One region of the Inediibacterium massiliense genome, then DNA from elsewhere that is predicted to be linked to it. Evidence: riboswitches for the same ligand, from Rfam matches in the RefSeq annotation. Region 1 holds a riboswitch; the other holds the start of a gene.
What was found. A riboswitch is a leader RNA that binds a small molecule or an ion and turns the genes downstream of it on or off. The one in region 1 is predicted to bind S-adenosylmethionine.
Positions count from the first base shown of each region.

Region 1 (5,567 bases):
ATCTTTTTTGATAATGATAAATTTTACAGTATTGGGGTGAACATCTCCTAAATCTGTTTCTATGAATTCAAAAGAAATACCTTGTTCTTTTGCTAATTCAAAAGAATTTCGAAGCCTTTCATCCCAAGGGTCTAAAAGTAAGATTCCTGCTACTAATGCTTTATCAGTTCCGTGTCCTTTATATGTTTTTGCAAAAGATCCATGAAGTAAAAATTTTACTTTTTCAATATTCCCTCCAGAAATAATTCGAGAAGTTTTGGCAAGCCTTGCAGCACCAGCAGTATGAGAACTAGATGGTCCAACCATAATAGGTCCCATAATATCAAAGATACTGTAATTTTTCATTATTCTCACTCCTTAGTATGAGTATAAGATTAAGATTTTAATAAAAATTTTGAAAATTTGTTGAAAAATTTAAATTGAGTTCTATGTAAATCGTATATATAAATAGATACCCTGTTTCATAATATTCAATGTATTTATATTTAATTTTATTATAGCATACTCCTATTTTTTGTATATTATTTTCAATTATGTATACATTACAAAATAATATAAAATACCCATAAAAATAAAAAAAATTTTCAAAGTATGATAAAATATTCATAAACTATTTTAAGTTACTAAATATGATGGATCAATTCAAGAAGGAGAATAATATGAGAAGAAGAAAGAAAAAAGGAGCAGATGAGAAACTACTTAGTTATACTACTTATGTGATACAAGATCCTTGTTTATATAAAGGAAAATGGAATGAAGAATTTCAAAATGAAAATCCTATTTATTTAGAATTAGGGATGGGAAGAGGAAAGTTCTTGACTACTTTGGCTTTGAAACATCCAAATATAAATTTTATAGGAATGGAAATGAAAGAAGAAGTTTTGTTAAAAGCTGTGGAAAAAGCATATGAATTAGATCTTAAAAACATTCTTTTTATATGGGGAGATGTAAAAAAAATAGAGGAGTATTTTGATAAAAACGAAGTACAAAGATTATTTATTAACTTTTGTGATCCTTGGCCTAAAAAGAGATGGGCTAAAAGAAGATTAACTCATCATAATTTCTTAAAGATGTATAAAAATATATTAGAAGAAACAGGCGAAGTTCATTTTAAAACAGATAATGAAAAACTATTTGAGTTTTCACTAAATGAGTTTAGTAATGAGGGACTGTATTTAAAAAATATATCATTAGATTTAAAAGAAAGTGATATAGAGAATGTTACAACAGAATACGAAGATAAATTTATGAATCAAGGTCTTAAGATTTATAGATGTGAAGGAAAAATAGTAAATAATAACAATATCTAAATTCTATTGACTTTATTATAAAACTTTCATATAATACTTACAGTATAAAAATTAAATAGTATCTTATCCAGAGAGGTGGAGGGACTGGCCCTATGAAACCCAGCAACCTAGAATTTAATTCTGTGGTGCTAATTCCATCAGGTATTACCTGACAGATAAGAATGGAAGATAACTTCTTGCATTATCTGCAAGAGGTTTTTTATTTATTAAAATTAGGAGGAATAATAATGAATAAAAATCAAAAAAAAGGAAATCCATGGGCTTTGATTCCACTAGGTGTATTCCTAGTAATGTATCTAGCAACATCTATTGTTGTAGGGGATTTTTATAAAATGCCTGTGAGTGTGGCCTTTTTGGGAGCAAGTATTGTAGCTGTTGCAATGAATAGAAAGACTAGCATTCATGAAAAAGTAGAAGTATTTTGTAAAGGAGCAGGAAATACAAATATTATTTTAATGTGTATCATTTTTATTTTAGCAGGAGGATTTGCTCAAGTAGCAAAAGAGATGGGAGCAGTAGATTCAACTGTAAATTTAGGTCTTAGTATATTGCCGGGAAATATATTAATCGCAGGAGTTTTTGTAATAGGATGTTTTATTTCATTATCTGTAGGGACTTCAGTAGGAACTATTGTAGCACTTGCTCCTATGGCTGTTGGAATTGCACAAAAGACTGGAATTCCTATGGGACTTGCATTAGGAGCAGTTGTTAGTGGAGCTATGTTTGGAGATAATCTTTCTATGATTTCTGATACAACAATTGCTGCTGCAAGAACACAAGGATGTCAAATGAGAGATAAATTTAAGATGAATTTTGCGATTGTTATACCTGCTGCAATGGTCACAGCAATTTTATTTGCATCTAAAAATGTAGGAAATATGGTATTAGATGGAAATTATGAATATAGTTTATTAAAGGTATTGACTTATTTAACAGTTTTAATAGGAGCTTTATTAGGAGTTAATGTAATGATTGTTTTAGTAGGCGGAACATTATTTGCAGGAGTAGTTGGTATATACACGCATGCCTTTGATATATGGGGATTTGTGCAAGCTATAGGAAAAGGGATTATGGGTATGTCAGAGATTGTGATCATATCTATTTTAATTGGAGGTATGGTAGAAGTTATTAAATATAATGGTGGAATAGATTTCCTACTTGAATTTATTACAAGTAGAATCAAGGGAAAAAAAGGAGCAGAGTTTGGAATCGCTCTTTTAGTAGGAATTGTAGATGTTTGTACTGCTAATAATACCATTGCTATTGTAATGGCAGGACCTATTGCAAAGGATATTGCAGATCGATATGATATTGATCCTAAGAGATCAGCGAGCTTACTAGATACCTTCTCCTGCTTTTGCCAAGGAATGATTCCTTATGGAGCTCAACTTTTAGTTGCAGCTAGTGTAGCAGGAATATCATCTATATCTATTATGAAATATTTATATTATCCTTATTTAATGGGGATTTGTGTAATACTTGCAATTGTATTTGGAATTCCAAGACCTAAAGAAGCTTCTATAAAAGATTTAAGTTTTGAAAAATAGCCCCAATCTAAGATTGGGGTTTTGTACTAGGAAGGTGAAAAAATGAAATTTAGTGGATTTGAGTATGAAAGACCAGATATAAAAAATTATGAAGAAAAATTTAATCATCTACTACAAAAATTTTGTGATGGACAAAGTTTTGAGGAAGAGGATCAATTATTACAGGAGATCAATTTATTAAGAAATGAATTTGAAAGTATGAAAACTATTGTTTATATTCGTCACTGTATAGATACGAAGGATTCTTTTTATAAAGAGGAACAAAATTTTTTTGATCAATATACTCCTATTTATGAAAATTTAATTTCACAGTATTATAAAGCTTTGACAAAATCCAAATATAAAAATGATTTAGAAAAGAAATGGGGAAGTCAGCTTTTTAAAATTGCTCACATGAAAAAGAATGTAGTATCTTTTCTGATTTTAAAAGATTTAAATATTGAAAATAATCTCATGAGTGAGTATACAACTCTATTGTCTTCAGCAAAAATATATTTTCAAGGAAAATATCATACTCTTCCTCAAATGAGATTATTTCAAATGGATATAGATAGAAATATAAGAAAGAAAGCTGTAGATAAAAAATATGATTTTTTTATGAAAAATGAAAAGCACTTTGATGAAATCTATGATGAATTGGTAAAAGTAAGAGATCAAATGGCTAAAAAAATAGGATATAAAAATTTTGTACAATTAGGATATGATCGTATGATTAGAATAGATTATAATCAAGAGATGATTAAAAATTTAAGGGAGAATATTAAAAAATATATTGTTCCTTTAAGCTTAAAATTAAGAGAAGAACAAAGAAAAAAATTAAATTTAAATGAACTTTATTATTATGATGAACTCATTTATTTCAAAAAAGGAAATGCAAAATTAGAATTAAATCCAAATGAAATTTTACATAAGGGACTAAAAATGTATGAAGACTTATCAGAGGAGACAAAATACTTTTTTGAACATATGATTAAAAATAATTTATTAGATGTATTGAGTAAAAGTGGGAAATCTCCAGCTGGATTTTGTACTTATATCAAACAATATAAAACGCCTTTTATTTTTGCAAATTTTAATGGGACAGCAGATGATATAGATGTACTTACTCATGAGGCAGGCCATGCTCTTCAAATGTATTTAAGTAAAGATTATCTCATTTCTGAATACAACTTTCCAACTTTAGATGCTTGTGAAATTCATGCTATGAGTATGGAATTTTTCACATATCCTTATATGGATCATTTTTTTGAAAATGCAGATCAATATAGACAAGTTCATTTAAGGGAGTTTTTACACTTTATTCCTTATGGGGCATTAGTAGATGAGTTTCAACATCATATTTATGAAAACCCAAATATGTCTATAAAAGATAGAAAAGATCTATGGGCAAAATTAGAAAATGAATATATTCCTTATAGAAATTATGGAGAAAATGAGTATTTAAAAAGAGGCGGTTATTGGCATCAACAAGGACATATTTTTAAAAACCCATTTTATTATATTGATTATATATTGGCAGGAATTTGTGCATTGCAATTTTTTATGCAAGCTAAAAAAGATTTTCAAAGTACATGGAAAAACTATATGAATGTATGTAAAACAGGAGGAAGCAAATCTTTTTTAGAGCTTGTGAATATAGGAAAAATAAAATCTCCATTTGAAGAGGATTGTATCAAAAATATGGTACAGGAAATACAAAAACAAAATTAAAAACCACCTTATGGGTGGATAAGTTTGTAGACAAAGTCATAAAAAACGTCACTGATTTTCAAATTTGGAAAATATAAAGAAACGATCGAAAATAGCATTACAAACTCGCTATGCTCAAACAGTGTAATGCTAAGCATTTTCTTACTTATTCTATATTTTCATAAATTCTCAATAAATGTTCCTAATTTCTATGACTTTGTTACAATATACTTTGTCAACATTCTGACCACCTTATGGGTGGTTTTTTAGTTTCTTACGATATCATACTGTATGTAAATAGTTTTACATAAATGGAATAAACTATATTCATATATAAAAAATATATATGAATATAAGAATATATTTTATATGAATTTAAAAAATTAAAGAGAATAAATTTAAATAATAAAGAAAAAAGGAAGCAATTTATGGTACAAAGAAGAAAAGCTTTAAAAGATAGATATAATCTGTTAATATCGAAATATATAGATTAAATTAGCTGTTATAGAGGTATATAATAAGAAAAAGAATAAAAATTATATGGATAAAGGGGAGGGATGTGTATCTTATGAAGTTTGACAAATCAGAATCTATTCTCAAAACACATAAAGTAAGTAATCAAAATAGGTATCTCATTACAGGTGGGTATGCTATATCTTTAATTATATTTGGATTTTTAGTAGATGCTCCAAAAAAGATTTTATATGGAATGTATCGTATTATTGTACAACCAGATGCTTTAATTACAGATTATATAGGAGTAGGAGGAATGGGAGCCGCTTTTGTGAATGCAGGATTATTAACTCTTATTTTTTTGGGGTTATTGTATTATTTAAAGATTTATTTTAGTGGAGCTACTATGGCTGCTTTGTTTTTAATTGAAGGCTTTAGTTTTTTTGGGAAAAATTTATTTAATGTATGGTTTATTGTACTAGGGGTTTATTTATATTCAAAAGTACAAAAGGATAAATTTTCAAAATATATATATGTAGCTTTATTTGGTACCGCTATGGGACCTATG
Region 1 is NZ_LN876586.1:719,850-725,416, forward strand. It holds gene sdaAB (L-serine ammonia-lyase, iron-sulfur-dependent subunit beta) at 1-345, opposite strand, end outside; gene trmB (tRNA (guanosine(46)-N7)-methyltransferase TrmB) at 660-1,310, shown strand; SAM riboswitch class I at 1,371-1,472, shown strand; gene BN2409_RS07190 (Na+/H+ antiporter NhaC family protein) at 1,538-2,857, shown strand; gene BN2409_RS07195 (M3 family oligoendopeptidase) at 2,900-4,567, shown strand; gene BN2409_RS07200 (DUF1576 domain-containing protein) at 5,115-5,567, shown strand, end outside.

Region 2 (5,567 bases), on a different contig from region 1:
AGACGTAATACTTTCTTTTGTAATTCTGGGTCATATTTTTTATTCGCCATTTTGCAACTCCTTTTCTATGTTTGAATTATAACATCAAACTAGCGTTAGGTGTTACAACTTTAGTATAGCAGGACACTCATTGTTGGGAACAGAATAGTAAACCATATATTATTAAAACATATGTTAATTTGAATGAAATTGATGATAGTACCTTTGAGGGAGGATATGATTTTAAGTGTACAAAAAGTAGAATTGAGTATTTTATTTTAAAAATTTTAAATTTTATTATGTTTCGCCAGTTTGATAATGTTGTTCTGAATGATAACCCAATGGTATTTTTAGTTGATGGAATATCCTTACCTTCAGATAGAATAGTAAAAATGATAGATTTAACATGTTAATACAACTTCCCATTATCCATATACTTACTATATCTACCATAGAGATTCAGAGAATATACAAACATTAATTTGAGAGGCTTTTTATGTATTATAAAAAAGCCTCTTTTGTGGTATTCTTAATATAAGAAAAGTATCTATAGGAGAGTGATTATGATGTGTAGAATCAATCCTAAAGTAGATTTGGCATTTAAAAAATTATTTGGTAGTGAAGAAAATAAAGATCTATTGATTTCATTTATCAATTCAATATTGATAGATGAACAAATTGAGGATATAACTATAAAAAATCCATACAATGTATCTAATTATATTAATGGAAAAATGTCTATATTAGATATCAAAGCTGTAGATGAAAAAGGAAAGTGGTATGATATAGAAATTCAAGTAGCTCCTCAAAGCTTTTATGATAAAAGAGCATTGTATTATTGGGCAAAGGTATATACAGACCAATTGTTAGAAAAAGGAAGATATGGAGCGCTCAATAAAACAATAGGAATCAATATATTAGATTTTGATTACTTAGAGGGAAAAGAATATCATAATATGTATAAGCTTTTAAACCTACGAACAGGAAAAGAATTTTCAGATTTACTAGAATTACACTTTATTGAACTCAAAAAATTTGATAAAGAATTAAAAGATTTAAAAACAGGATTAGATAGATGGGTTACATTTTTAAATCATGCTTATGAATATAGTAAAAATAAAATTCCTAAAGAATTAGAACAAGATTCAAGTATTAAAAAAGCTATAGAAGTATTAGATGTAATGTATCTAGATGAAGATGAAAGAAGCTTGTATGAAAATAATCTAAAAGCATTTATAGATAAACAGGAAGAACTAGATACAGCAAGGCAAGAAGGAGAATATATAAAAGCAATAGAAATAGCAAAAAATTTATTAGATGTTTTGGATATAGATACTATATCAATTAAAACTGGCTTAACAAAAGAAGAAATATTAAAACTAAAAAATTAAAATAGTTATATGTATTTATAAGCATTAGGTAGATCTTAAGTTGTTTTATCTAAAAATTATATTGACAGATTTACAAAACTTATATATAATCATATTCAATAAATTTAAAATAAAATATCAATTGAATACTCTTATCAAGAGAAGTGGAGGGAACGGGCCCATTGAAGCTTCAGCAACCAGCATTATGCTAGGTGCTAAATCCTGCAGAACGTTGTTCTGAAAGATGAGAAAAGGTGTATATTATGCTCATAGAGCGATATTAGGTAAAGACCTCTTCATCTTAGAAGAGGTTTTTTTGTTTATAAATTTAATTTTATTATGAGGAGGAGTTTTTATGTACATAAAAGATATTTTTACAAAGAAAAAACCAGTTATTTCGTTTGAAATATTTCCACCAAAACCATCGGCTTCGATTCAAACCATCTATAATACAATTGATGCTTTGGCACCTCTACGACCTGATTATATTAGTGTGACTTATGGAGCAGGGGGAAGTACAAGTAAAAAAACTGTTGAAATTGCATCTATGATCAAAAATACATATGATATAGAAGCTTTGGCACATCTTACTGGTATTACATCTAATAAAAAAGAAATTAATAATATATTAGAAGAATTAAATGAAAATAATATTGAAAATGTATTGGCTCTAAGAGGAGATTTGCCACAAGATCCTGAATTTAAATTGTCAGAAGAACTAGATTTTAAATATGCTTCTGATTTGATAAAACATATCAAGATCAATCAAAAATTTTGCATAGGAGGAGCTTGCTATCCAGAAGGACATATGGATACAACAAAAGAAAAAGATTTGTTCAATCTAGGTAAAAAAGTAGATGCTGGAGTGGATTTTCTTATTTCTCAATTGTTTTTAGATAATCATTTTTTCTACGAATTTAAAGAAAAAACTATAAAAAGAAATATCGATATTCCTATACAAGCTGGGATTATGCCAGTGATTAATAAAAATCAGATTCGTCGTATTATATCTTTGTGTGGTGCGTATATTCCTAAAAAGTTTTTAAAAGTTATAGACAAATATGAAAACAATCCTGAAGCATTAAAGGATGCAGGTATTGCCTATGCTACAGATCAAATTATAGATTTATTATCTTCAGGAGTAGATGGCATACATATTTATACTATGAATAATCCGGAAGTAGCAAAAAGAATTGTATCAAACATTAGCTCTATTATATATGCTCTCAATAAAAAGCATGCAGTGTAAGGGAGATGAACGAAATTGTATATTCATAAAGATGAAGTACTACGGTATTTAGGATATAGGCATCAAAATATAGATGAAAATTTAGATAGATTGATTGATACATGTATAGAGGAAACAAAACAATGTGTACAATGTAAATATGTAATAAAAGTTTTTGATATAGAAAAAGGTGATGAACATATTGAAATATTAGGGAGTAGGCTTATCTTTAAAGGAAAAGATATTATAAATCATCTAGAGGATTCAAGTACTTGTGCCATTATGGCTGTAACTCTTGGGAATCATATAGAAAATAAAATCAAATTATATGAAAAAACAAATTTAACAAAAGCTGTTATTTTAGATGCTTGTGCCACTACAGCTGTAGAAAGTCTTTGCGATGAGGTACAAAAGGAAATAAAAAAGCAAGCAAATAGCAGAAATTTAGGAATTACCCATAGATATAGTCCAGGGTATGGAGACTTTTCGATAGATATACAGCCTATGATTTTAGATACCTTAGAAGCATATAAAAAAATTGGTCTTACTTGTACGAAAGAAAAGATTTTAATTCCTAGAAAATCTGTAACAGCTATTATTGGCTTTAAAGACAATAATATTACCACAAAGCACTCAAGTTGTAAGGAATGTAGTAAATATAGAGATTGTACATTTAAAAGAGAGGAGAATTTTTGTGGCAATTAAAGATCTACTAAAAACAACAAGATTATTTTTTGACGGTGCTATGGGTACACAATTGCAAAAAAGAGGACTATGTGCAGGAGATATACCTGAAATTTATAATTTTACTCATTCAGAGATTATTACAGAAATTCATAAAAAATATCTTCAAGCAGGTGCAGATATCATAACAACCAACACCTTTGGAGCTAATGAACTAAAGCTTGAAAAAACTGGATATACAGTAGAGGATGTGATTACAAAAGCAGTAAGTGTAGCAAAGGATTCTATAAAAGATGTGAAAGATAAGTATATTGCATTAGATATAGGTCCTATTGGTCAGCTATTGACACCTATCGGAACACTAAGCTTTGATAGGGCATATGAGATTTTTAAAAGACAAGTAAAGGCAGGGGCCAAAGCAGGATGTGACTTGATTTTGATTGAAACCTTATCTGATATTTATGAAGCAAAGGCTGCTGTTCTTGCTGCAAAGGAAAATAGTGATTTACCTATATTTTGTACTATGACTTATGATGATACAGGAAGAACATTTACTGGAACGGATCCTCTTACAATGGTTATGGTCCTCGAGGGATTAGGGGTAGATGCTTTAGGAGTAAACTGTTCTTTTGGACCAAAGGAAATATTGCCTATTGTTGAAGAAATTGTAAAATATACATCTATTCCAATTATGGTACAGCCTAATGCAGGGCTTCCAAAAGTAGATAGAGATAAAACTGTATATGATATTGATCCTTGTGAATTTGCTTTTTATGCAAAAAAAATTGCAGAAAACGGAGTAAATATTATAGGTGGATGTTGTGGTACGGATGAACTTTTTATCAAAGCTATGATAGAAGTAGTAAAGCCTGTTCCTTTTGTCATACCAGATAAAAAGCATATAACAGCAGTTTGTTCTGCTAATCAGACAGTTGTATTAGGAAATGAAGTAAAGATTATAGGGGAGAGAATAAATCCTACAGGAAATAAAAAGTTAAAAGAAGCATTAAGAAATCATCATATGGATTATGTATTAAATGAAGCTATTCTTCAAATGGAAGCAGGTGCAGACGTATTAGATGTAAATGTGGGACTTCCAGAAATTGATGAACAAAAAACAATGACTCATTTAATTAAAGAGATACAATCTATTATTCATATTCCTCTTCAAATAGATAGTACAAATAAGGAAGTAATAGAAGCTGCTGCTAGAATCTATAATGGAAAACCCATTATCAATTCAGTAAATGGAAAAGAACAGGTCATGAAGGAAATATTTCCTATTGTCAAAAAATATGGAGCTTGTGTCATTGGTCTCACGCTAGACGAAGAAGGAATTCCCAAAAAGGCAGAAGAGAGAGTAAAAATTGCACAAAAAATTATTCGTACCGCTCAAGATTATGGAATACCTAAAGAAAATATTATGATTGATTGTTTGGTACTAACAGCGAGTGCACAACAATCTGAAGTGATGGAAACCATTAAAGCTGTAGGGATGGTCAAAGAAAAATACAATGTAAAGACTTCTTTAGGGGTAAGTAATGTATCCTTTGGATTACCAGATAGACAGTTACTCAATCAAACCTTTTTAGCTATGGGACTGACACAGGGGCTAGATGCACCTATTCTAAATCCTTTGGACCAAGGGATGATCAATACCATCCATGCATTTAAAGTACTTTCTAACCAAGATAAGGAAGCAAAAAAATATATACAAGAATATGAAAGTAGAAAAAGTGAAAAAAGAATAATAGAAAAAGCTCATGTTCATGACAAAGATCTAAAAGATATTATTATTCAAGGATTAAAAGATGAGGCAACAAAAGAAGTTACAAAACTTTTAGAAACGATAGAGCCTTTAAAAATTGTAGATGAGTATTTAATTCCTGCATTAGATATGGTAGGAAAGAAATTTGAAAAGGGAGATATATTTTTACCACAACTCATTCAATCGGCAGAAACGGTGAAAAATGCTTTTGGAGTGATTAAAGACAAAATGCTCCAAGATGGAAATTGTAAAATTTCAAAAGGAAAAATTATATTGGCTACAGTAAAAGGAGACATCCATGATATAGGGAAAAATATTGTAAAAACAATTCTTGAAAATTATGGATTTGAGGTCTTGGATTTAGGAAAAGACGTTCCTGTTGAAAATATTGTAAAGACTGCAAAAGAACAAAAAATAAAACTTGTAGGGTTAAGTGCTCTTATGACTACAACAGTAAAAAGTATGGAGGAGACAATTATAGCATTAAGAGAAAATAGGATAGATTGTAAAATATTTGTAGGGGGAGCTGTGCTTAACC
Region 2 is NZ_LN876587.1:1,253,439-1,259,005, reverse strand. It holds one part of gene BN2409_RS16995 (IS3 family transposase) at 1-50, opposite strand, end outside; gene BN2409_RS17360 (hypothetical protein) at 180-392, shown strand; gene BN2409_RS14605 (Rpn family recombination-promoting nuclease/putative transposase) at 543-1,370, shown strand; SAM riboswitch class I at 1,499-1,600, shown strand; gene metF (methylenetetrahydrofolate reductase [NAD(P)H]) at 1,705-2,598, shown strand; gene BN2409_RS14595 (vitamin B12 dependent-methionine synthase activation domain-containing protein) at 2,614-3,282, shown strand; gene BN2409_RS14590 (homocysteine S-methyltransferase family protein) at 3,272-5,567, shown strand, end outside.
Region 2: linked by a shared signal. The riboswitch ahead of metF (methylenetetrahydrofolate reductase [NAD(P)H]) and the one ahead of BN2409_RS07190 (Na+/H+ antiporter NhaC family protein) in region 1 are both predicted to bind S-adenosylmethionine.